Regions from separate parts of the Amycolatopsis sp. NPDC102389 genome, predicted to be linked through region 2. Evidence: riboswitches for the same ligand, from Rfam matches in the RefSeq annotation. Region 2 holds a riboswitch; each other region holds the start of a gene.
What was found. A riboswitch is a leader RNA that binds a small molecule or an ion and turns the genes downstream of it on or off. The one in region 2 is predicted to bind S-adenosylmethionine.
Positions count from the first base shown of each region.

Region 1 (7,572 bases), on a different contig from region 2:
GTCGGCGAGCACGTGCTGAGCGGCCGGGGCAATCCGGACGGCATGCACTGGGGATGGGAAGGACATACCGCCGTCGGCACGGAAATGGCCCGCCTGATGGCCCCGGTGCTCCGCCCCGCGGCAACGTAGGCTGGCTGCCGTGTCGGTCGCCGTAGTCACGGATTCCACCGCCCACCTACCGGAAGGCTTCGCCGAACGGAACGGGATCCGGGTGGTCCCGTTGCACGTCCTCGTGGACGGCGTCGTGTTCCTGGACGGCGTCGAGATGGGTCCCGCGGCCCTGGCCGAGGCGCTCGGTAAACGCAGCCTGGTGACGACTTCCCGGCCGACGCCCGCCGAGTTCGTCAAGGAGTTCCGGGCGGCGCTGGCCGAGGGCGCGGACGCCGTCGTGTCGGTGCACCTGTCCCGGGAGTTGTCGGGGACCTGGGAGGCGGCCGTGCTCGCGGCACAGGAGGTCGGGCCGGACAAGGTGCGCGTGGTCGATTCGCGCAGCACCGCGATGGGGCTCGGGTTCGCCGCCCTGCGCGCGGCGAGCGCCGCCGCGAACGGAGCCGAGCCTGCCGAGGTGGAGGCGGCCGCGGTCGACGCGGTGAGCCGCTCGGAGACCCTGTTCGCCGTCGAGACCCTCGAATACCTGCGCCGTGGCGGGAGGATCGGCCCGGCGGCCGCCCTGCTCGGCACGGCGCTCGCGGTGAAACCGGTGCTCCACATGTCCGAAGGCCGGATCCAGCCTCTGGAGAAGGTGCGGACGATGAATCGCGCGGTGGCGCGGCTGGTCGAACTCGCCGTGAAGGCGGCCGAAGGCGGGCTCGCCGACATCGCCGTCCACCACCTGGCTTCGCCGGAACGCGCGGTCGAACTGGCCAACCGGCTCGAGGAATCCATCGACTGCCCGGAAGGGTGCGTGGTCTCGGAAATCGGCGCTGTCATCGGGGCCCATACCGGCCCCGGTGTGCTCGGTGTCGTGATCCAGCGAGCGGGTTAGGGAAACCCGCCAGCGTCCCATACGGCCCCGACGGAAACCGGTGATCCGGTCTCGGCCGCGGCCGGGTTGTCCACAACACCCCACTTGTCCACAGTCTCGGGATTCACCACTGCCGCCCGTCGCCCCCGCTCCGTAGCGTCGTTCACGTGTTCGACCAAACCGCCCGGTCACCGGGTCCCTCCGTCAACGCCAGGCTGGCGTGGCTGGCCGCGCAGCTGTCGGCGCCCACCCAGGGCCCGCCCGCGGGCAGGCTCGTACGCCGCTGGGTGCCCGCCCGGTTCACGGCGGACGGGATCCCGGTGAACCGGCGGTGGCTCGCCGTGGTGGCCGTGCTGATCGCGGTGGCCGTGATCGTGACCGGAGCGATCGCCTGGTTCGGACACCGGCCAGGGGCGGAAACCCCGCCGCCCCTGCCGTCGGCGAAGGCCGCCGGAGATGTCCCCGCCGCGGCGGGCAAGGCGCCTCTGGTGGTCAGCGTCGTCGGCCGGGTGCTCAAACCCGGCCTGGTCACGCTCCCTCCGGGCGCACGGGTCGCCGATGCCCTCACGGCGGCCGGTGGGGCACAGCCCGGAACGGATCTGACCGGCGTGAATCTGGCCCGGCGGCTCGCCGACGGTGAGCAGGTGGCCGTCGGCGTCGCCGTTCCGGCCGCGGCCGGAACGGCGGCACCGGTGGGGAAGCTCGACCTGAACACGGCGACGGCCGAGCAACTCGACACCCTGCCCGGGGTCGGCGAAGTGATGGCGAAACGCATCGTCGACTGGCGGTCCGGGCACGGTGGGTTCACCACCGTCGAGCAACTCCGTGACGTAGAAGGGATCGGCGAAAGTAAATATCGAAAACTCCGGGAAGTGGTGTCCGTCGGATGAACCCGTCCGCCGATCCGTCCGAAGTGGACACCGCGTCGTGGCGGGGTCAAGACCTGCGGCTGTTACCGGCCGCGGCGACGGCCTGGCTCGGCACTCTTTCCGGGTTACTCGCCGGCTGGTGGATCACGATGCTCTGCGGTGCGGCCGCCGTGGTGCTCGCGATCGCCGCCGGTGTCCGTGCCCGCCGGACGGCGTCCCGGTGGGTGGCGGGCCTGGCCGCCCTGGCGGTCCTCGGCGTGCTCACCGCCGGTCCGGTGGCGCTGCGGATCCGGGCCGCCGAGCACGACGACCTCCGTGCCGCCGCCGCACGGGGGAGCGACCTCACCGCGAGGGTGGTGGTCACCGAGCGGCCACGTCCGGTCCGCGGTGCCGGATACGCCGATCGCCAGGCAGGCACCCGCCTGGTGGTCGTCGCCGCGACGGTGGACACCGCGGTGGCGGGTGAGCAGGTGGTGGATTCGGCCGGCCGGATCCTCCTGCTCGCTCCCGCCGAGGGGTGGACGGACCTGCTGCCCGGGCAGCAGGTCACCGCCTCCGGACGGCTCGCGCCGGCGAAGGGGGCCGAACTGACGGTCGCGGTCCTCTCGGTGCGAGGTCCGCCGTCGGCCGTAGGACCGGCGCCCTGGTGGCAGCGAGCCGCGGAATCGCTGCGCACCGGGCTCCGGGAACTGTGCGCCGTCCTCCCGGAGGAGGAGGCCGGTCTCGTGCCCGGACTGGTCGTGGGGGACACGAGCACGCTGTCCCCGAGGGTCGAACGGGAGTTCACGGACTCCGGCATGTCCCACCTGATGGCCGTGAGCGGTGGGAACGTGGCGATCGTCTGCGGCTCGATCCTGCTCCTGTTGAGAGTGCTCCGGGTCGGGCCGCGGACTTCCGCCGCCGCGGCCGCCGCGGGGCTCGCCGGGTTCGTGGTCCTCGCCGGGCCCGCACCCAGCGTGCTCCGCGCCGGGGTGATGGGAGCGGTCGGGCTGCTGGCGCTGGCGCTGGGGCGCCGGGGTTCGGCGCTGCCCGCGCTGGCGTTCGCGGTGGCCGGGCTCGTCGTGGCTGACCCCGCGATGGCCGCCGACTTCGGGTTCGCGCTTTCGGTGCTGGCCACGGCCGGGCTTGTACTGCTGGCGCCGAGGTGGGCGGAATGGCTGGTCGGACGCGGTGTCCCGGCCGGCTACGCCGAGGGGCTGGCCATCCCGCTGGCCGCGTTCGTGATGACGGCGCCGGTCATCGCGGGTATGGCGGGATCGGTCAGTCTCGTCTCGGTGGTGACCAACTTGCTCGCGGCGCCGGTGGTCGCCCCGGCCACCGTGTTCGGCGTGCTCGCCACCGCCGTCGGGCCGTGGTGGCCGTCCGCGGGCAGGCTGCTGGTCCGCTTGACCGAACCCGAGGCGAGCTGGCTCATCACCGTGGCCCGCCATGGCGCCCGGGCGCCGGGAGCGGTCGTGGACTGGCCGGATGGCTGGTGGGGCGGGCTTCTGGCGGCCGGTCTGCTCGCCGTGCTGCTCGTCCTCGTCCGGCTGCGGCACGCCAGGATCCTGCTGGCGATCGCGTTGGCCACCGGGCTGGTCGTCTTCGTACCGGTGCGGGTGCTGGCACCGGCATGGCCACCGTCGTCGTGGACTGCCGTCGCCTGCGACGTCGGACAGGGCGATGCCGTCGTCCTCGCCACGGGCGAGCAGGGGAGGGCGGTCCTGGTCGACACCGGGCCGGAACCGGGACCGGTGGACGAATGCCTGAGCAGGCTCGGTGTGGACCGCCTGCCGCTGATCGTGCTGAGTCATCTGCACGCCGACCACATCGGCGGTCTCGGATCCGTCTTCGAGGGCCGGTCGGTCGGGGCGGTCGCCGTCGGCCCGGGCCGGGCCCCCGCGTGGGCGTGGCAGCAGGTCGCGGACGAGACGGCGCGCCGCGGGATTCCCTTGCTGGAGCTGGAGATCGGGCAACGGCTGGACTGGCCGGCGTTGTCACTCGACGTACTGGGACCGCGCTATGTCACCCGGCGATCGGTTCGCGAACAGGACGGTACGGTGATCAACAACGGTTCCGTCGTCCTGCGCGCCGGGACCTCGGCGGGCCGGTTGCTGCTGACAGGTGACATCGAGCTCGCCGCACAGGCCGACCTGATGGCCGAGGGCGCCGATCTGCGTGCCGACATCCTTAAGGTCCCGCACCACGGAAGCCGTTACACGGCACCGGATTTCCTCAACGCCGTCGCGCCGAGGGCCGCGTTGGTGAGTGTCGGTGCCGGAAACACCTATGGTCATCCGAACAAGTCCACTTTGGACAATCTGGTGGCCGTCGGCGCGTCGGTCGCCAGGACGGACACGGACGGCGACACCGCGGTGGTCGCCGACGCGCGCGGCCTCGCCCTCGTGCGCCGGGGCGAGCCCCGCGGCCCGCCTCGTTCGTGAGGCGGGCCGGCGGGAACTCAGATGCCTAGGGCCTTTCAGATGCCTAGAGCCTTCAGATGCCTAGAGCCTCGCGGACCGCGTCGGCCGAGGCGCTGACGGTGGCCTTCGGGCCGATCTTGTCCTCGACGGCGTCAAGGGTCTTGAGGCCGTCACCGGTGATCAGCAGGACGATCTCCTCGTCCGGGTTCAGCTTGCCGGTCTCGATGAGCTTCTTGGCCGTCGCGACGGTGACCCCGCCCGCGGTCTCGGTGAAGATGCCCTCGGTGCGGGCGAGCAACCGGATGCCCTCGACGACCTCTTCGTCGGTGACGTCTTCGATCGCGCCGCCGGTGCGGTTGACCACGTCGAGGACGTAGGGGCCGTCGGCCGGGTTCCCGATCGCCAGCGACCGGGCGATCGTGTCCGGCTTGACCGGCTGGACGACGTCGTGTCCCGCGCGGAAGGCCGCCGAGACGGGCGAGCAGCCGGTGGCCTGCGCGCCGAACACCTTGTACGGCGTCTCGTCGACGAGGCCGAGCTGACCGAACTCACGGAAACCCTTGTCCACCTTGGTGAGCTGGGAACCGGAGGCGATCGGCACCACGATCTGGGAGGGGAGCCGCCAGCCGAGCTGTTCGGCGACCTCGAAGGCCAGCGTCTTGGAGCCCTCCGAGTAGTAGGGCCGGACGTTCACGTTGACGAACGCCCAGCTCTCCTGCTCGGCGGCGAGCTGGGTGGCGAGCCGGTTCACGTCGTCGTAGTTGCCGTCGACCGCGATCAGGTCTCCGTCGTACACGGCGGTGGTGAGGATCTTGGCGCGCTCGAGGGTCTTCGGGATCAGCACGACCGACCGCCAGCCGGCGCGGGCCGCCGCGGCGGCGACGGCGTTGGCCAGGTTGCCGGTCGACGGACAGGCCAGCACGTCGAACCCGAACTCACGGGCGGCGGCCAGTGCGACGGCGACCACGCGGTCCTTGAACGAGTGGGTGGGGTTCCCGGTATCGTCCTTGACCCAGACCTTCTTGACGCCCAAGGCTTTCGCGAGCCTGTCGGCCTGGATGAGCCGGGTGGCGCCGGGTTCGGTGTTGGGGATTTCTTCGACGTTCGAGGGAACGGGAAGGAGCTTCTTGTAGCGCCAGATGTTCTTCGGCCCGGCTTCGATGTCCTCGCGGCGCACGCGGCCGAAGTCGTAGGCGACCTCGAGCGGCGAGAAGTCCTCGGCGGAAACGAATTCGGGGGCGAGCGGCTGCCGGTGTCCCTCTTCCTTCGACACCAGTTCGACGGCCGGTCCGAGATCCGGGGTCTTGGTGGTGGAGGTCGTGCCGAGGGTTGCGGTCATCGCGAGGTCCTTTCCTCATCTGCCCCGCCGTGGCGGGCCGGAATTGGCACCGTGTTCGTCAGCTACCCCGCGATCGCGGGATGACAGGCTGACGCCGGTTGCCGGGGCTTCATCGGGCCGTTCCCTCTGCCCCTCTGGATGAGCGGTATTCGATTGTCGGCACGCGTGTCATCGCGTCGCCTCGCCAACACCGTACGACATGAGGCTCAGGTGGGGCCACCGTGCCCGGAACACATCACCGGGCAAAGCACACGAGAGGAGGAGTGGCAGGATCGTCACCGTGACGACGCAAGCTTCCGCCCCATCGCCGCTGGTCCTGGTTCTCGGTGAGGAAGAGCTGCTGATCGAACGTGCGGTCCGCAGTGCTTCGGACGCGGCCAAAGCGGCCGATCCGACGGCGGATCTCACCCGGATCCGGGTGTCGGACCTCACAGTCCCGGCACTCGCGGAAATGGTCAGCCCCTCGCTGTTCGCCGAGGGCCGGGTGATCGTCCTCGAATCCGCGCACGACATCTCGCAGGAGCTCGCCGACGGCGTCATGGCCTACGTCAAGGCGCCCGCCGACGGCATCGTGCTCGTCGTCGTGCACAGCGGAGGCGGCCGGAGCAAGGCCGCGAAAGGGCTTCCCGCCGCCTTGAAGAAGGCCGGCGCGGAGGTCGTCGAGTGCCCGAAGCTGACCAAGGCCGCGGAGCGGGAATCCTTTGTCCGCAACGAGGTCCGCCGGGTCGGCGGGAAGATCGACGGTGCGGCCGTGCTCGCGCTGATCGACGCCGTCGGCTCGGATCTGCGCGAGCTGTCATCGGCCGCGACCCAGCTCGTCGCGGACGCCGGTGGGGTGGTCGACGAGCAGGCGGTCCGGCGCTACCACCGTGGCCGTGCGGACGTGAACGGATTCGCGGTCGCCGAGAAGGCCGTGGCCGGCGACAAGGCGGCGGCGCTGGAGTCGCTGCGCTGGGCGATGCAGCTGGGCGTACCGCACGTGCTGGTGGCGGACGCCCTCGCCGACGCCGTCCGGACGATCGCGCGGGTGTCCGGCGCCGGTCGCGGGAACCCGAATCAGATGGCCGGCGAGCTGGGGATGCCGCCGTGGAAGGTGCGCAAGGCGCAGGGGCAGGCCCGCGGCTGGGGGCAGGACGGCCTGGCCACCGCGATGCGGGTGGTCGCCCGGCTCAACGCCGAGGTCAAGGGGGTCGCGGCCAACCCGGAGTACGCGCTGGAGCGGGCCGTCCTGGAGGTCGTCGGCGCCCACGGCACCAGCCGCTGAGAAACAAGCCGCCGAGAACAGCGAAAAGGCCCCGGCGACTCGTGTCGCCGGGGCCTTTCGAAAGCCGATCAGAGAGAGTTCGCGCGCTTCGCGAGCGCGGACTTCTTGTTGGCGGCCTGGTTGGCGTGGAGAACGCCCTTGGTCACGGCCTTGTCCAGCTTCTTGGCCGCGTCCTTCTGCAGCTCCAGGGCCTTGGCCTTGTCACCGGCGTCGGCGGCCTCGCGGAACTTGCGGATCGCGGTCTTCACCGAGGACCGGATCGCCTGGTTGCGCTGACGCGCCTTCTCGTTGGTGGTGATGCGCTTGATCTGCGACTTGATGTTGGCCACGGGGGCGCTCCTCTTGAATCTCTCGGTGGTTTCACCGTCGCGCTGTGACCGGCCCTGCGCGCTCGCGAGAGCGGCGCGGGTTTCCTCCATGACGGAATGCCACACGACGGCGAGAAGCAAGCTTAACAGCCGTCCCGGGGTGGCTCGCGGCAGCCTCGGGACGGCTGCTTGCGGTACGGTGAAGATCGTAGTGCCTAGGGTTCCGCCGCCTGCCCGGCCGGCGAAAACACACAATCAGGGCAGACGGGACCGGTCCGAGCGGCACCATCGGCGGAGCCGGAAGCGCCGCCGTTCATCTGACGGGACAAAAGCCTGGAGGACCGGGTTTTCCGCGTGCGCGGAAAACGTGAAAGGTCCGCCGTGAACGCCACCGCCCTGTCCTTCGTCATCATCGCCGCGGTCATC
Region 1 is NZ_JBIWKX010000032.1:22,047-29,618, reverse strand. Features, by position in the region: gene octT (diglucosylglycerate octanoyltransferase) at 1-129, shown strand, start outside; gene ACIRGA_RS25045 (DegV family protein) at 140-985, shown strand; gene ACIRGA_RS25040 (helix-hairpin-helix domain-containing protein) at 1,132-1,854, shown strand; gene ACIRGA_RS25035 (ComEC/Rec2 family competence protein) at 1,851-4,256, shown strand; gene thrC (threonine synthase) at 4,309-5,574, opposite strand; SAM riboswitch class I at 5,587-5,719, opposite strand; gene holA (DNA polymerase III subunit delta) at 5,855-6,838, shown strand; gene rpsT (30S ribosomal protein S20) at 6,907-7,167, opposite strand; gene ACIRGA_RS25015 (EamA family transporter) at 7,528-7,572, shown strand, end outside.
Region 1: another riboswitch for S-adenosylmethionine. It lies ahead of thrC (threonine synthase); the one in region 2 lies ahead of ACIRGA_RS05920 (methionine ABC transporter ATP-binding protein).

Region 2 (7,572 bases):
TGGCGACCAGTACGCCGCGTACCCGCACCAGGCCAGCAAGGCCCAGCAGATCGCTGTCGCCGAGAAGGTCCGCGACGCGCGTGGTGGCTACAGCGCTTGGCCGCACTGCGGCAAGAAGGCCTGACGCCAGATCATTCTCCTTTCCTGAAGGTCACCATGTGGGTTTGCCCGCAAGGTGGCCTTCAGGCCGTTAGAGGCTTCTGAGGTTGTGTCGCGTTTCCGGATCTCGGTCTCGAGAGTCGTGCCCACCAACGAGGGGGACGTATGTGGGCGACATTCCGGGAGCCTTCAGCCGCAGTGCCCTCTCGAACGCCTCCGCCGCGATGAGGGCCTTGGCGGCCCTGTGGTCGCGCCTGGGTGGACGTGGGACGGCTCGCGGGTCCCTCGCCGGGCTCTGCGGGCTGAGGCTGTTCAGGGGCCCGTTCCGAGGTCTGCCGGGGCATGGGGATGTCGGGGCCGGCCTCCGCGAGATCGACGATCTCCGCGAACGCGTCGCCGCGTCTCTCGGCCGGTGCACGGTCATCGGCTTCTCCGCCGGGGGCTGGATAGGCCCGCGGCACCAGGAGCGCGTTCAGGCGGGCGCCTGTCTCGGGGTCGAGGTCGCCGCGCATGTCCCAACGGCCGGTTCGTTTCTGGCGCAACCAGAATTGGCTTCGCTGATGGTTCGGAGCGGGGTCGTCTTTGGGGTTTCCGTCAGGGTTCAGTTGTGCGAGCAGATCTGTGCCCGCCACCGTGACGTCGCGCGGTCTCGCGACGCAGGCGAGCTCGACCAAGCCCTTCTCGGCCTCGAGCCGTGCGCTCGCGGTGACGTGCTCGGGCAGCTTCTTCATGACCGTGACGATCCGGTCGATACTGGCCTCGGCCAGCGCGCCGGTGGTGGCCGAGGTACCGGTCAGGGGCGCGACGGGGTCGATCGACGTGCCGTCGCGCGCCCGTCTCGAATTGAGCGCCAGCGCTCTGCCGGTCACTCTCTGAGCCTCTGCTCGAGGTACCCGGGCCACATGCTCGTAGAAGACGGCGATCGAGTTGTGTCCGTAGAGATCACGGACACCACGTGACTCGATCTCGGCCAGGATCTGGCCGACTTCGGCGACAAGACGTCGCCCTTCGCGTAGCCGCGTCTGCAACTCGTCGAGAAGCAGTTCGGCGTCACCTTCCGGCAGATTGAGCGGGAAGGCCTTGGGAATGTTTGTGCTGGTCATCCCTCGATTGTCGAGGCATATTCGAACGAATGCACGGTATCGATCGGGTGGATGATCATTACGCTCCGGCTGCGCGAACCTGCGCCCATCACCCTTGAGTGGGATGCGTGTCGCTTCGGAAAAGCCATCCGGATGGTGGGGCCGGATCAGGCCTGCCCATGGCTCGGGCGACGCATCTGGTCCCACTCCTCACGGAGCACCCCGTAGACGACGGCGTCGTGCACTCCGCCGGGCCAGCGTCGAGCGCGTCGGAACCGGCCTTCTTCGACGAACCCCAGCCGCCGCCCGACGGCGATCATCCCGGGGTTCCCCGAGAACGTGGCGAAGTCCAGGCGGAGGGTGTCGGTGCGGGCGAACAGGTAGGTCGTCCACATACGCATGGCGTCGGTGCCGTACCCGCCGCCCCAATAACGTTCGTCGTAGATGACCAGCCCCATCCGCCGCCAGTCGGTCTGCCTGCTTTCCCAGTACCAGCTGACCCTGCCGATCAGCCTGTCGTCCCTCAGGTCGCATACGGCGAGGCTGGTGCGGGGATCGGGTGGCTCGGCCTTGATGGTGGTGAGTTCGCGTGCCGTCGAGTCGGCGGCCGCCGCGGTCGGGGTACCGAAGTAGGGACCGTTCGTTTCGTGCCAAGGCCGTGTGGGATCGAGCAGATCGCGAAGAGGTCGGAGGTCGCTCGGCCTCCAGTCGCGCAGCCGGACTTTCCCGCCTTCGAGTACGACGTCGTCCACCGGCCAATCGTGGCCTGCCGGGGCTGGTTACGATCGTCGGGTGACTGAACTGCTCGGTCCTGCGGAGATCAGGGCGCTGGCGGCCGAGCTGGACGTACGTCCGACCAAGAAGCTCGGCCAGAACTTCGTGCACGATCCCAACACGGTGCGACGCATCGTCGACCTTTCGGGGGTCGGCGAAGGCGACATCGTGCTGGAGGTCGGGCCGGGCCTCGGCTCGTTGACGCTCGGGCTGCTCGCGACCGGCGCCGAGGTCGTCGCGGTCGAAATCGATCCCGTGCTGGCCGGGCGATTGCCGAACACCGTGGCCGAACGGGGCGGGGCCGAACGACTGACGGTCGTCGGCGCGGACGCGTTGCGGATCACCGCGGACGACCTGCCCGCGCGGCCGACGGCGCTCGTCGCGAATCTGCCGTACAACGTCGCCGTTCCCGTCGTGCTCCACCTGCTCGCCGAGCTGTCGTCGCTGACCAGTGGCCTTGTGATGGTCCAGACTGAGGTCGCGGACCGGATGGCGGCCGGCCCGGGGAGCCGGACTTATGGCGTGCCAAGCGTCAAGCTCGCTTGGTACGGAAAGACGCGCAAGGTCGCCGCGGTGCCTCGCGCGGTGTTCTGGCCGGTTCCGAACGTGGACTCCGCGCTTGTCGCCTTCGAACGGGGTGATGTGGTGTCGTCCGTGGACAGGGAAAGACTGTTCGCGGTGGTCGACGCCGCCTTCTCCCAGCGGCGGAAGACTTTGCGAGCCGCGCTGGCGTCATGGGCCGGTTCCGCCGAACGCGCGGGGGAACTGCTCGAGAAGGCGGGTATCGATCCCAAGACCCGCGGTGAGCAATTGGATGTTCATCAGTTCGCGCGGATCGCCGCGGCCGCCGGCTGATCGCCTGCCGCAAGTGTGACCGGCGCCGCGCGGACGCGGGCTGGGCCAGGTCAGCACAAGTGCGTAAGCCTTCTTCTGGATCTGTATGAGCCACCGTTGTCTTAGCAGGTAGCGCGCCTGACGGAAGCCGGCGCCGCCGATCACTGTTCCAATATATGGACAGCGGATCCTGTATAATGGACGCGACCAGACGTGTGATCTGCGCCTACGCGCTTGCTTTCATCTAGTGGGATCGGTTTTACTCAGTGGGCCATCCCGAGCGACTGAGAGACCTGGCTCGCCGAAGTCGCAGCAACCACCCTCCACAGGGCAGGTGCTACCGCCAGGACCGATGGAGGCTGTGTCTAATGAACAGGGTCACCCACCCGCTCCTGCTGACCAGGCGACGTGTCGTCGATGAAGGTCGCCGCACGGTAAGTGCGTGTCGACGCTCCACCGTTACTGCCTGAGTCCTTCTCCCTTACCTCTGAAATCCGTCCCTTCTCGGACGGTTACTCGGTGACGGTCGGCGCGCTCGAAAGAAGCAGCGCCCCATTCGCATGGAGCCTTTCGTGATCACTGTCGAAAACCTGTCCAAATCCTTTCCCCTCAACGGAAATCCCGTCGTCGCACTGCGCGATGTAAGCGTGGACATCCAAGCGGGCTCGCTGTTCGGGGTCGTCGGCCCGGCCGGCTCCGGCAAGTCGACCCTCGCCCGTTGCATCGGCCTTCAGGAGCGTCCCGACCGCGGTGTCGTCCGGCTCGACGGCCTCAACACCGGAACCCTCGACGGACGCCGTCTGCGCGAAATCCGTCGGCAGGTCGGCGTCGTGAGCACCAAACCGGAATTGCTCGCCGAGCGCACCATCGCCGGCAACATCGCTTCGCCGCTCGAGCAGCTCGGCCTCGACGGACCGCAGCGTCGCAACCGGGTCGGCAACCTGCTCGACCTGGTCGGGCTCACCCCCCGTGCGGGGCAGCGGCCGGGCGAGCTGTCCGAAGGGCAGCTGCGCCGAGTGGCCATCGCCAAGGCGCTGGCCGCCGGGCCGTCCGTGCTCTTGGCCGACGACCCGACCGCGGGTGTGCAGTCCGAGGAGTCCGGCGCGGTCTTGACCGTGCTCGACCGGGCGCGCGCCGAGCTCGGAGTCACCGTGCTGCTCACCACTCCCGACGCCGGCGTGGTTCGCCGGGTCTGCGACGACGTCGCGGTCCTGGAGGCCGGGGCGATCATCGAACGTGGGACCGTGCTCGACCTCGTCTCGGACCCGAACAGCCGGACCGCGCAGGCGCTCCTCCCCGCGATCGAGACCGGGCGGGCGCAGGCTTCGAAGTACGACCGCGCGGTGGACGTCGTGCTCGTCGGCTTCGCCTCGGTCGGTGCGCTGCTCCCGGAAGCCGCCGGTCGCTTCGACGTCGAACTCGCCACGATCGGTGGCGGTCTGACCCGGATCGGCGACACGCCGGTCGGCCGGTTCCGTCTCGGTGTGCGCGGTGAGCGCGCGGACGCCGCGCTCGCCTGGATCGCCGAACGCGGCGGCCACGTGACCCACCCGGTCCGCGGACCGCAGGGCGTCGCCGCCTGATTCCTCCACGAACGGGCCGCCCAGGACGAATTCAGTCCGGGGCGGCCCGTTCGTGTCCGACTCGTCCTGTTCTCTTTTCTCCTGGTGACGGCGCAAGTGGAGCGGCCACGTAGGCTTGACAGGTGCTCGCCGTCGTACCGCCCCCAGTGACCGTCAGGGTTCCCGCAAAGGTCAACTTGCACCTGTCGGTCGGTGACGTACGCCCGGATGGCTACCACGAGCTGGTGACCGTGTTCCAGGCGCTTTCCTTGACCGACGAGGTGACCGTCGCGGTCACCGAGGACCCGGGCGTCGAGGTCTACGGGGAAGGCGAAGGTTCCGTACCGACAGGGGCCAACAACCTCGCTTGGAAGGCTGCGCAGGCGTTGGCGGCCCACGTCGGCAAGGCGGACGGCGAGTCCAAGGTCAGGGTGGTGCTGCGCAAAGGCATCCCCGTAGCGGGTGGGATGGCCGGTGGCAGTGCCGACGCGGCCGCGACCCTTGTCGGTCTCGCGTCGCTTTGGAAGCTCGACATCTCCCGAGACGAGCTGGCTGGTATCGCCGCGAAGCTCGGCAGCGATGTCCCGTTCGCGCTCTACGGCGGGACGGCGTTGGGCACCGGCCGAGGTGAGCAACTGGTGCCGGTCTTGTCGCGGCACACCTTCCACTGGGTCCTGGCCTTCGACCAGCGTGGTCTTTCGACTCCCAGGGTGTTCGGCGAACTGGACAGGTTGCGTGAAGAGGGCAGCCCGCCGCGAATCGGTTCGCACACTCCGGTGGTCGAGGCGTTGGCGTCCGGCGACCCGCGGCAGCTGGCGCTGCTTCTCGGCAACGACTTGCAGGCGGCCGCTGTCTCGTTGCGTCCGGGACTGCGCCGCACATTGCGGGCGGGGGTCAACGCGGGCGCGCTCGCCGGCACCGTCTCCGGATCCGGCCCGACCTGTGCCTTTCTCTGTGCGGATGCCCAATCGGCCGTCGAGGTCGCCGCGGAGCTGTCCGGTGCGGGTGTCTGCCGCACGGTGCGCGTCGCACACGGGCCGGTGCCCGGAGCCCGGCTGGTAGGGGGCGACGACGCGCCACGGCCGTCACCGCCGCGGGTGCACGCCTGAGGGTGTCCGAAATGGACACCGACTAATTCGTTGTGGTGCGAGCTTTTTGGAAAGGATCGGCTGAGGCATGGCCAACTTGGTCAACCTGGAGTCGGTGAGCAAGTCCTTCGGGGTGCGCCCGCTGCTCGACGGTGTTTCGCTCGGTGTGGCGGAGGGGCAGCGTATCGGTGTCGTCGGTCTCAACGGGGGTGGGAAGACGACGCTGCTGGAGGTTCTCGCTGGGATCAGCGAGCCGGACACAGGACGCGTCAGTCAGGTCCGCGGCTTGCGGATGGCCGTGGTCACCCAGCGGACCGAACTCCCCGAGGGCAGCACGGTCGGGGATGTCGTGCTGGAGCGCTACGGTGCCGAGCACGAGTGGGCCGCCGACGCGCGAGTCCGGTCCATTATGGATGGTCTGGGGATCACCGCTCTCGGCGTCGAGAAGGAAACGGCGAACCTGTCCGGTGGCGAACGCCGCCGGGTGGCGCTGGCGGCCGCTCTCACCGGTGAACTGGACCTCGTGGTCCTCGACGAACCGACCAACCACCTGGACGTCGAAGGGGTGCGCTGGCTTGCGGATCACCTGCTGAACCGCAAGATCGCGGTCGTGGTCGTCACTCACGACCGGTGGTTCCTCGACACGGTCGCGAGCCTGACCTGGGAGGTCACCAACGGTCGCGTCGAGCAGTACGAAGGCGGGTACGCGGACTGGATCTTCGCGCGGGCCGAACGGGCGCGGCTGGCGGCGACGGCCGAGGAAAAGCGGCAGAACCTGGCGCGTAAAGAGCTCGCGTGGCTGCGTCGCGGCCCGCAGGCCAGGACCTCGAAGCCGCGCTATCGCGTAGAGGCGGCGGAGGCGCTGATCTCCGACGTGCCGGAGCCGCGTGATTCGGTCGAGCTGCAGGCGTTCGCGCGTCGACGGCTGGGGAAGACCGTGCTGGAGATCGAGGACGCCACGTTGACCGTCGGCGACCGCACTCTGCTCGATCACGTCACGTGGCGGATCGGGCCCGGCGATCGGATCGGTCTGGTCGGCGTCAACGGGTCGGGCAAAACGACGCTCCTCAAGCTGCTCGGAGGCGACACGGAGCCCGAGACTGGGCGACGCATCCAGGGCAAGACGGTCAGCCTCGCGCATCTACGGCAGGAGCTCGACGACCTGCCGGGTGATCTGCGCGTGTTGCAGGCGATCGAAGAGGTCTCCGGCCGGGTCGTGTTCGGCAAGCAGGAGCTCACCGCTTCGCAGCTTGCCGAGAAGCTGGGGTTCCCCGCGTCGAGGCAGTGGACGCCGGTCGAAGACCTTTCCGGTGGCGAACGGCGCCGCCTGCAGATGTGCCGGCTCCTGATGGCCGAGCCCAACGTGCTGCTGCTCGACGAGCCGACGAACGATCTCGACATCGACACCTTGCAGCAGCTCGAAGATCTGCTGGATTCTTGGCCGGGCAGTCTCGTCGTCGTCTCGCACGACCGGTACCTCGTGGAACGCGTCTGCGACACGATCGTCGCCTTGTTCGGCGACGGGCAGGTGACCCACTTGCCGGGCGGGATCGAGGAGTACCTGGACCGGCGCGTCAAGAGCCTCGAAAAGGCCGGCGGGGACCGGAAGGCGGGCAATACGCAGGCCTCCGCGCCCAAGAAGAGCGCCGCGGAACAACGCGCGGCGCAGAAGGAGCTGTCCCGTCTCGAACGCAAGCTCGACCAGCTCCACGCGAAGGAAGAGAAGCTGCATGCGGCGCTGCTCGCCGCGGCGACCGACCCGACGAAGCTCATCGAGCTGAACACTGAATTGAAAGCCGTCGAAACGGAGAAGGAGGAGGTCGAGGCACAGTGGCTCGAGACCTCCGAAGCGATCGAATGAGTTCACTCGACGGCGAGCGGGTCTTCCAGCGCGGACAGTAGTGTGACGCGCATGAGTCGGTTCGTGGACACGCTCGTCGCCACCGCGGCGGGGCGAGGTCAGCAGCGGGGAATGGTCACTGGGGAGCCCAAGGAGCCGGTTCGGCGTACCTGGGCCGAGATCCACGAGCAGGCCAAGCGGGTCGCCGGGGGCTTGGTGACGGCTGGGCTGGAGCCCGGCAAAGCGGTCGCGGTATTGGCGGCGGCGCCGTCGCTGATCGCGCCGACGGTTCA
Region 2 is NZ_JBIWKX010000004.1:73,895-81,466, forward strand. Features, by position in the region: gene ACIRGA_RS05900 (transglycosylase family protein) at 1-124, shown strand, start outside; gene ACIRGA_RS05905 (DUF222 domain-containing protein) at 183-1,202, opposite strand; gene ACIRGA_RS05910 (GNAT family N-acetyltransferase) at 1,349-1,933, opposite strand; gene rsmA (16S rRNA (adenine(1518)-N(6)/adenine(1519)-N(6))-dimethyltransferase RsmA) at 1,974-2,810, shown strand; SAM riboswitch class I at 3,058-3,148, shown strand; gene ACIRGA_RS05920 (methionine ABC transporter ATP-binding protein) at 3,362-4,372, shown strand; gene ACIRGA_RS05925 (4-(cytidine 5'-diphospho)-2-C-methyl-D-erythritol kinase) at 4,495-5,460, shown strand; gene ACIRGA_RS05930 (ATP-binding cassette domain-containing protein) at 5,528-7,300, shown strand; gene ACIRGA_RS05935 (fatty acyl-AMP ligase) at 7,352-7,572, shown strand, end outside.

Region 3 (7,572 bases), on a different contig from region 2:
GATCACCACGATGTCGTCGTCGTCGTGCAGGATCTTCATACCCTCGACGGGCTCCGCGACGATCTCGATGGCCGAGGCCGGGTCGGGCAGCGTCACTTCGAGCAGTCCGCCGGCGGTCAGCCGGTCCGACTTCCCGGCCGGCCTGCCGTCGAGGAAGATCTCGCCGGATTCGGCCAGTTCCGCCACGACGGTGCGGGAAAGCCCCAGCAGTTTCGCCAGCCCCGCGTCGACGCGCATTCCGTCGAGCCCGTCGGGGACGGGCAGCATGCGCGCGCTCATTCGGTCGCCGCCTTCTTCTTGTCCTTTGTGGATGTTCCGTCGTAGTCCTTGCCCAGCAAGGAAAGGATCACGATGAGTACACCGCCGACGCAGATCGCGGCGTCGGCGACGTTGAAGATCGCCCAGCCCTGCCCGTTCGGCGCGAAGGCGGAGATCATGTCGACCACGTGCCCCTGCAGCGGGCCGGGGGCCCGGAAGATCCGGTCGGTCAGGTTGCCGAGCGCGCCGGCCAGTACCAGGCCGAGGCCGATCGCCCAGCCGACCGAGCGCAGGCGCCGGGACAGCCAGACGATGGCGACCACGACGGCGATCGCGACCAGCGCGAGCACCCAGGTCAGCCCGGTCGCCATCGAGAAGGCGGCACCGGGATTGCGCACCAGCTGGAAGTACACGAGTCCGCCGAGGAACTCGACCGGCTGCTCGCCCTCGAGCGTGGACACGGCGATCTGCTTGGTGAGGAGGTCGATCCCCCACAGCACCGCGGCGACGACGAACACCACGGCGACGCGCTTCTTGGGCAGCGGCGGCGACGGTGGCGCGGTTTCGGGCTCTGTACTCACTCCCCCATTGTCCACTGAGCGTGTTCAGGACTCCTCGGCGGCCGTCTTCGGCCTGCTCAGCAGGGCCGCGAACGCCCCGGCGAGCGCGACCAGTGACGACAGCACCAGCGCGAGCTGTCCTTGCGCGGGCACGACCGCGCAGAGCCCGAACGCCGCCGCCACGACCAGCACCAGCACGCTGCGTTCCAGCCAGGCGAGCAGAACCAGGCCCAGCGTCAGCAGGATCGCGCTGCGGGTGTCGCCGTCGATTTCGAATTCCCAGTACCCGACCAGATCGGCCAGCGCGATGGCGATCAACCCGCCGAGCGCGATCCCGGCGACCTTCCACCAGCTCATGGTCTTCGTTCGAAGGGCATAGAAGAGCACCGTGCCGAGGTAGACCACGAAGACGGCGAACAGCCAGTTGTCCATCCTGCTCATGCCGACGACCGAAACCGCTGTCAGGGGTTCCCCCGCATTCTGGACGGAGCCGAACATGCCGCCGTTCCCGTAAGGCACGTAGGCGAACCATCCCTCGGGCCGGCGCGTGCCGACGGACAGGGCCACCACCGCCAGCTGGGCGAATCCCAGCAGCGCCAGCGGAAACCAGTAACGCGGTCGCTCATTCCCCATGCGGGGTGAGGGTAGTGGCTCAGGCGCAGAACGGGGGCAGTTCGCGCGGATCGTTCTCCGGCACCCAACGGCCTTCCGGCTTCTCGTACTGCCAGCGCGCGCCGCGGGCGACGATCTGGCGCAGCGCCAGGACGATCCGGTCCACGTGTTCGGTGGTGCTGCCGAGGCCGACGCTGACGCGCACGGCCTGCTGGCCCGTCGATCCGGCGACGGCGATCAGCCGCTTCGTCGCCACGTGCGCGCAGAACGCGCCGTCCCGCACGCCGATGCCGTACTCCGCGGAAAGGACCGCGGCGAGCCAGCCGGGGTCGAAGCCCTCGACGATGAAGCTGAGCGTGCCGACGCGGTCGACAGGCGCGTCGAACAACCGCAGTTCGGCGAATCCGGGGATGGCGGCGAGGCCGCGGCGCAGTCGCGCCAGCAGTTCTTCTTCATGGGCGACGATGCCGTCCCAATTCGCGGCCAGCGTCTCGCAGGCGACACCGAGCGCGTAGACGCCGACGGTGTTGGGGGAACCGGCTTCGTGCCGCTCGGCACCGGAATTCCAGACCACACCGAGGTTTTCGGAATCACGGGTGACGAGCTTCGTCGCACCGCCACCGGCGAGGTACGGCTGAGCCGCGCGCAGCCAGTCGGCGCGGCCGATCAGCGCGCCGGCACCGAACGGCGCGTACAGCTTGTGCCCCGACAGCGCGACGTAATCGACGTCGAGATCCCGGATCGAGATCTTGCGGTGCGGCGCGAGCTGCGCCGCGTCGAGCGCGATCCGGGCACCGTGCCGCCGCGCGACGGCCGCGATCTCCTTGACCGGCAACAGTTCACCGGTCACGTTGGACGCACCGGTGACGACGACCAGCCGCGGGCCCTGCGGGCAGTCCGCGAGCGCTTCGTCCACAGCGGACACCGCGGCGAGGCGGGTGCGCGGCGTCTGCACCCGGCGGACGTTCGGCCCCTTCCACGGCAGCAGCGCGGCGTGGTGCTCGGTGTCGAACACGACGACCGACGTGTGCTTCGGCAGGCTGCGCGCGAGGAGATTGAAGGAATCGGTGGTGTTGCGGGTGAACACGACGGTGTCGGTCGATCGCGCGTCGACGAAGTCCCGCAGGATTCCGCGCGTGCGCTCGTAAAGCTTGGTGGAGACCTGCGAGGCGAACCCGGCGCCGCGGTGGACGCTGGCGTACCAGGGCAGGAACTCGTCGACGGCCGCGCGGACCTTGTCCAGACAGGGGGCGCTCGCCGCGTGGTCGAGGTTGGCGTATCCGATGTCGCCGCCGGTCACCAGCGGAACCCGCAGATCGGCGCAAGCGACCGTCGGGATTTCGTGCGTGGCAACGGTTTCAGCGGGGGTGCTGGGGCGTTCGAGAGCGAGGGTCATCGTCATCCTCCGGGCCAGGGGACCCGACGAGGATCCCGCGCTTGCCCGTCGCACCTCGCGACGAGCCAGGTCCTCACCCGGGGCACCCCACCGCGGAAGGAGGGTTGCCGGTCAGCTAGCCGGGGCTTGACGCTGACACTCGTGACCTACGGACGAAGTTAGCGGATGGGCGAGCGATCGAGCCAGCCCTCGTCCGCATCTTGAGACGCCGCTCACGTGTCCCGCGAGCGGGCAGAACCCGGCATTTAGTCCTCTGAACGCGGTAGATGCACGCGCAAGTACCGCATTCAGAGGACTAAACGCTGCAGGTCAGACCCGGAATCGGCCGGGCAGCCCGATGGTCGCGCGGGAGGAGAGCTCGGTCGCGGTACCGGAGTACTGATCGGTGCCCGCGGTGAACTGCCAGCCGCCGAAGGTCTTGCCGTCGACGGCTTCGCCGTAGGCCTCGGCGACCTCGGTCGAGACCTCGTCGTAGGACTTGCCGTTCCAGTTGCCCGCGCCGACCCCGAAGTCGCGCGAGTCGCCGCCCTGCGCGGCGGCCGTGGGCAAGGTCCACAGGGTGAAGTGCACGTGGGCGCCGGTGCTGCTGCCACCGCAGGGCAGCGCGTTGCCGGTCCGGCCGAGGGCGTCGCCGGGGACGACCTTCTGGCCGTCGGTGACCGAAATGTTCTCCATGTGGTAATACCCGGTGCGCCAGCCGCCGTCGTGGTCGACGGTCACCCAGTCGCCGCCGGAGCAGTGCTGGATCCGGACGGTGCCCGCCAGCGGCGCGCGAACGGTCTTGTCACCCGGGCTGAAGTCGATGGCGTTCTTCACGCCGGAGTTCCCGTTGTCCGAGTGGATCCCCGCCGAGTAGACCGACTGGCCCGAGTCGAAGGGCAGCCCGAACGCGGGAAAGGCCCCGGCCGCGGTCGCCGTCGGGGCCGCGAGGACCACCCCGACGAGTGCGGCGGTGACCCCCAGACCGGCGAACCGCACAGGAAGTTTCGTCACCTTGCGTACTCCTTACCCCGCGACACTCACCCATTCGATGGAGTCGATTGCCGGGAAAGTAATCCAAAAGGAGTACGAAAGGGAAGAATTTTCTGAGATCAACCGACGAACAGCTGGTGCCTGCTCGTGACCTACTGGCCGGATTCGCCCTTCCACCTGGCGAGGCGGCCCGCGCGGTCGACGGCCCGCAGGCGTCGCTCGGCGGCGTCACGGACTTCGGCGGTGGTCACGACGAGTAACTGGTCGCGTTCCTGAAGCCGGGTGTTCTTGTTCGGCGTGAAGCCGGCGCCGTCGCGGACAAGGAGGCTGATCGTCGCCCCCACCGGCAGCCGCAGTTCGGCCAGGTAGACGCCGTGCATCTTCGACCCGGTGTTGATCCGGACCTGCAGGAGTTCCGCGCCCATCTCGTCGAGCGGCGCGGAGTCGACGTCGATCTCGTGCGCCTCGGCGTGCTGGGCCAGCCCGAGCACTCGGGCGAGCGGGGTCAACGTCGCCCCCTGGAGCAGCGTCAGCACGATGACCAGCACGAACACCGCGTCGACCAGCTCCTGCGCGCCGGGAACCCCGGACGACAGCGGGATCAGCGCGAGCACGATCGGGACCGCCCCGCGCAACCCGGCCCAGGACAGGAACACCTGTTCTCGCCAGGGGATCTTGAACGGCAGCGCCGACAGCAGCACCGACAGCGGACGGGCGAGCAACAGCACGACCGCGCCCGCGACCAGGCCCTGGACCAGGCTCTCGAAGATCCTGCCCGGCGAGGCGAACAGGCCGAGCAGCACGAACAGGCCGATCTGCGCGAGCCAACCGAGGCCTTCGGCGAAGGACAGCGTGTCCGACCGGTGCGGCAGTTTCGAGTTGCCCAGCACCAGGGCCGCGACGTAGGTGGCGAGCAGTCCGGACGCGTGCGCGAGCTGGCCGCTCGAGTACGCCACGACGCACACCGCGACCGTGGCCAGCGGGTACAGACCGGTGGCGGGAAGCGCCGCCCGGCGCAGCGCGAACGCCCCGCCCCAGCCGAAAGCGAGCCCGATCAGGAGCCCGGCGGCGAGTTCGTAGACCACCAGCAGCGGCAGCGACCAGTCGATGGTCGTGCCCTCGGCGAGGACGACGACGGCGATGTACGCCGGGGCGTCGTTGATTCCCGACTCGATCTCCAGCGCGCCGACGAGCCGCTTCCCGATCCCCGCCGATCTCAGCACCGAGAAGACCGCGGCGGCGTCGGTCGAGGCGAGTACCGCGCCCCACAGCAACGCCATCCGCCAGTCCAGGCCCAGCAGCCAGTGCAAAGCCGCGCCGGTGACCGCGATACTCACCGCGACGGCCACTGTGGACAGTGCGATTCCGATGCCCAGCGAGGGTTTCACGGTGGTCCACCGAGTGGTGAGACCGCCTTCGGACAGGATCATCACCAGCGCGGCGAGGCCGAGCGACTGGGTGAGCTCGGGGTTGTCGTACTGGATGCCGAACCCGGCTTCGCCGAGCAGGACCCCCATCCCCAGGTACAACAGCAGCGAAGGAAGGCCGACCCGGATCGACACCCGGACGGCGATCACGGCGACGAGGAGCACCGCACCACCGGTGCCGAGGATGAGCGGGAGCTGCTCCATGTCGCCTCCCGTTCCGGTCGCCGTGAGGGCTCCAGAATAGTGAGGCGGTGATCGTCACACGTTCGTGTACCGGTAGAAAGCCGTCCGGATAACCTGTGTTACAGACTGTCCATTACGGACTGCGCAGGGACACCAGGTCGACACCGAGTTCCGCGAACGGCTTTTCCGCCGCGGGCAGGACTTTCACCGCGCGGTTGCCCTCACGGGACAACCAGCCGGCACTCACTCCGTGAGACAGTAACGCCGCGGCGGCCCGGCCCGCCAGATGATCACGCCGCACTGTCCAATCCAGACAGTCACGCAGCATCGGGCGGCGGCCGCCGTCGATCTCCACCCCGAGCGCGTCGAGCACCTCGCGCCCGCGACCGGTCAGCGTCAGCCCGCCGGCGTCGTCGATCAGCCCGGTGGCGAGCATCCCGTCCCGCAGCGCGACCCCGACCGTCCCGGCGAGGTGGTCGTAGCAGGTCCTGGCGAACTCGAGCCGCTTCACCCGCACCGAAGACCGCAATCCCTTCACCGGCCGGTGTTCGGCGTGCTGCGCCAAATGCTCGATCAGCTCCGCCACCCGGGGGTCGGCTATCCGAACGTAACTGTGCCTCCCCTGTTTCACCCGCACGACGAACCCGGCGTCGGTCAGCTTCGTCACGTGCTCGCTCGCCGTCGACGCGGCCACGTCGGCCGCGCCCGCCAGCTCGGTCACCGTCCAGGCGCGCCCGTCGAGCAGCGCGAGGCACATCGACGCGCGGCTCGGATCGGCGAGCACGGCCGCGACCTCGGCCAGTGCGATCGTTTCCATGCCTTCACCGTAGAAGACCGACGGTTCGGCGACCGCCGAAGCATCAGCCTGCCAGGAACTTCGCCGCCAGCTGGACCGCGGGCTTGGAGTCGTTGGAACCTTCGAGCATGACGGCGAAAGCGACGTCACCGCGATAGCCGACGAACCAGCCGTTGGCGTCCGCCCCCGAACCGAACTGCGCCGTGCCGGTTTTACCGAAGACGGCCCCGCTGCCCTTCAGCGCTTTCGCGGTCCCCGTCGTGCAGACCTCGCGCATCATCGCGCGGACCTGGTTCAGCACCCCGGCGGGCGGAGCCTGGTAACCGGCGTTGACCTTGGTCTCCAGCCCCTGCCACAGCTTCGGCACCACCGGCTTCCCCGTGGCGACCGTCGCGGCCATGAGCGCCGCGCCCAGCGGGCTGACCTGCACCCTGCCCTGCCCGATCCCGGCCTCGACCTGCTCGTCACCGCTGCTCGACGGCTCCACCTTCCCGGTCTCCGTCGACAGTCCCGGGACCTCGAAGTCGGCGTTGAGGCCGAGCTGGCTCGCGGCCTTCGCGAGCCCGTCCGCGGGCAGTTGCCCGGCGAGCCGCCCGAAGGTGGTGTTGCACGACGCGGCGAACGCCGTCTTCAGCGAAACGGTGCCCAGATCGAACCCGTTGTCGTTCTTGAGCGTGCGGGTCCCGATCTGCTCACTGCCCGGACACGCCACCTGCGAGTCGGCGGAGACTCCGCCCTGCTGCAACGCCGCGGTCGCCGTGGCGATCTTGAAGGCCGAACCCGGCGCGTAGAGGCCGCTGAGCGCCTTCGGCTGGTTCCCGGCGGCGCTGTTCTGCGCGACCGCCAGGAGTTCGCCCGAGGTCTTCATCGCGACGATGATCGCCGATCCGCCGAAGCCGTCGACTGCCTTCTGCGCGGCGTTCTGCGACGCGACGCTCAAAGTCGAAACCAGCGGTTTGTCGGTCTCGGCGGCCTCCCCGAAGAGCGTCTCGACCGGTTTGCCCGCGACGTCGACGCGCGACACGGTGACGGTCGTCCCGGTGCCGCTGTTCTGCCCGGAGGCGACCTTGGCCAACGCTCCCTGCAGGATCGGCGCGACGCCCGCCGCGTCCCCGCCGACAAGCGCCTTGCCGTCGCGGTCGGCCACGACCGGCTTGGCCGAAACGGGCGCGACGGAAAGCCGCTGCCCGGCTTCGAGCTTCGGGTGGATCACCGACATCGCCCAGCGGACCACCCATTTCCCGGCGTTGCGCACGAGGTCCAGCTTGCCTTCGTACTTCCAGACACTGTTGCCCGCGAAGGTCCACGCGACGTGGAAGGTGGCCGACGTCGAGGTCGCGTTGCCCGGCGTCGTCGGGACCTCGCCGA
Region 3 is NZ_JBIWKX010000008.1:120,166-127,737, forward strand. Features, by position in the region: gene ACIRGA_RS10160 (RluA family pseudouridine synthase) at 1-279, opposite strand, end outside; gene lspA (signal peptidase II) at 276-839, opposite strand; gene ACIRGA_RS10170 (hypothetical protein) at 864-1,451, opposite strand; gene ACIRGA_RS10175 (aminotransferase class V-fold PLP-dependent enzyme) at 1,471-2,826, opposite strand; SAM riboswitch class IV at 2,859-2,973, opposite strand; gene ACIRGA_RS10180 (M23 family metallopeptidase) at 3,136-3,819, opposite strand; gene ACIRGA_RS10185 (potassium/proton antiporter) at 3,951-5,429, opposite strand; gene ACIRGA_RS10190 (ArsR/SmtB family transcription factor) at 5,542-6,225, opposite strand; gene ACIRGA_RS10195 (penicillin-binding transpeptidase domain-containing protein) at 6,269-7,572, opposite strand, start outside.
Region 3: another riboswitch for S-adenosylmethionine. It lies ahead of ACIRGA_RS10175 (aminotransferase class V-fold PLP-dependent enzyme); the one in region 2 lies ahead of ACIRGA_RS05920 (methionine ABC transporter ATP-binding protein).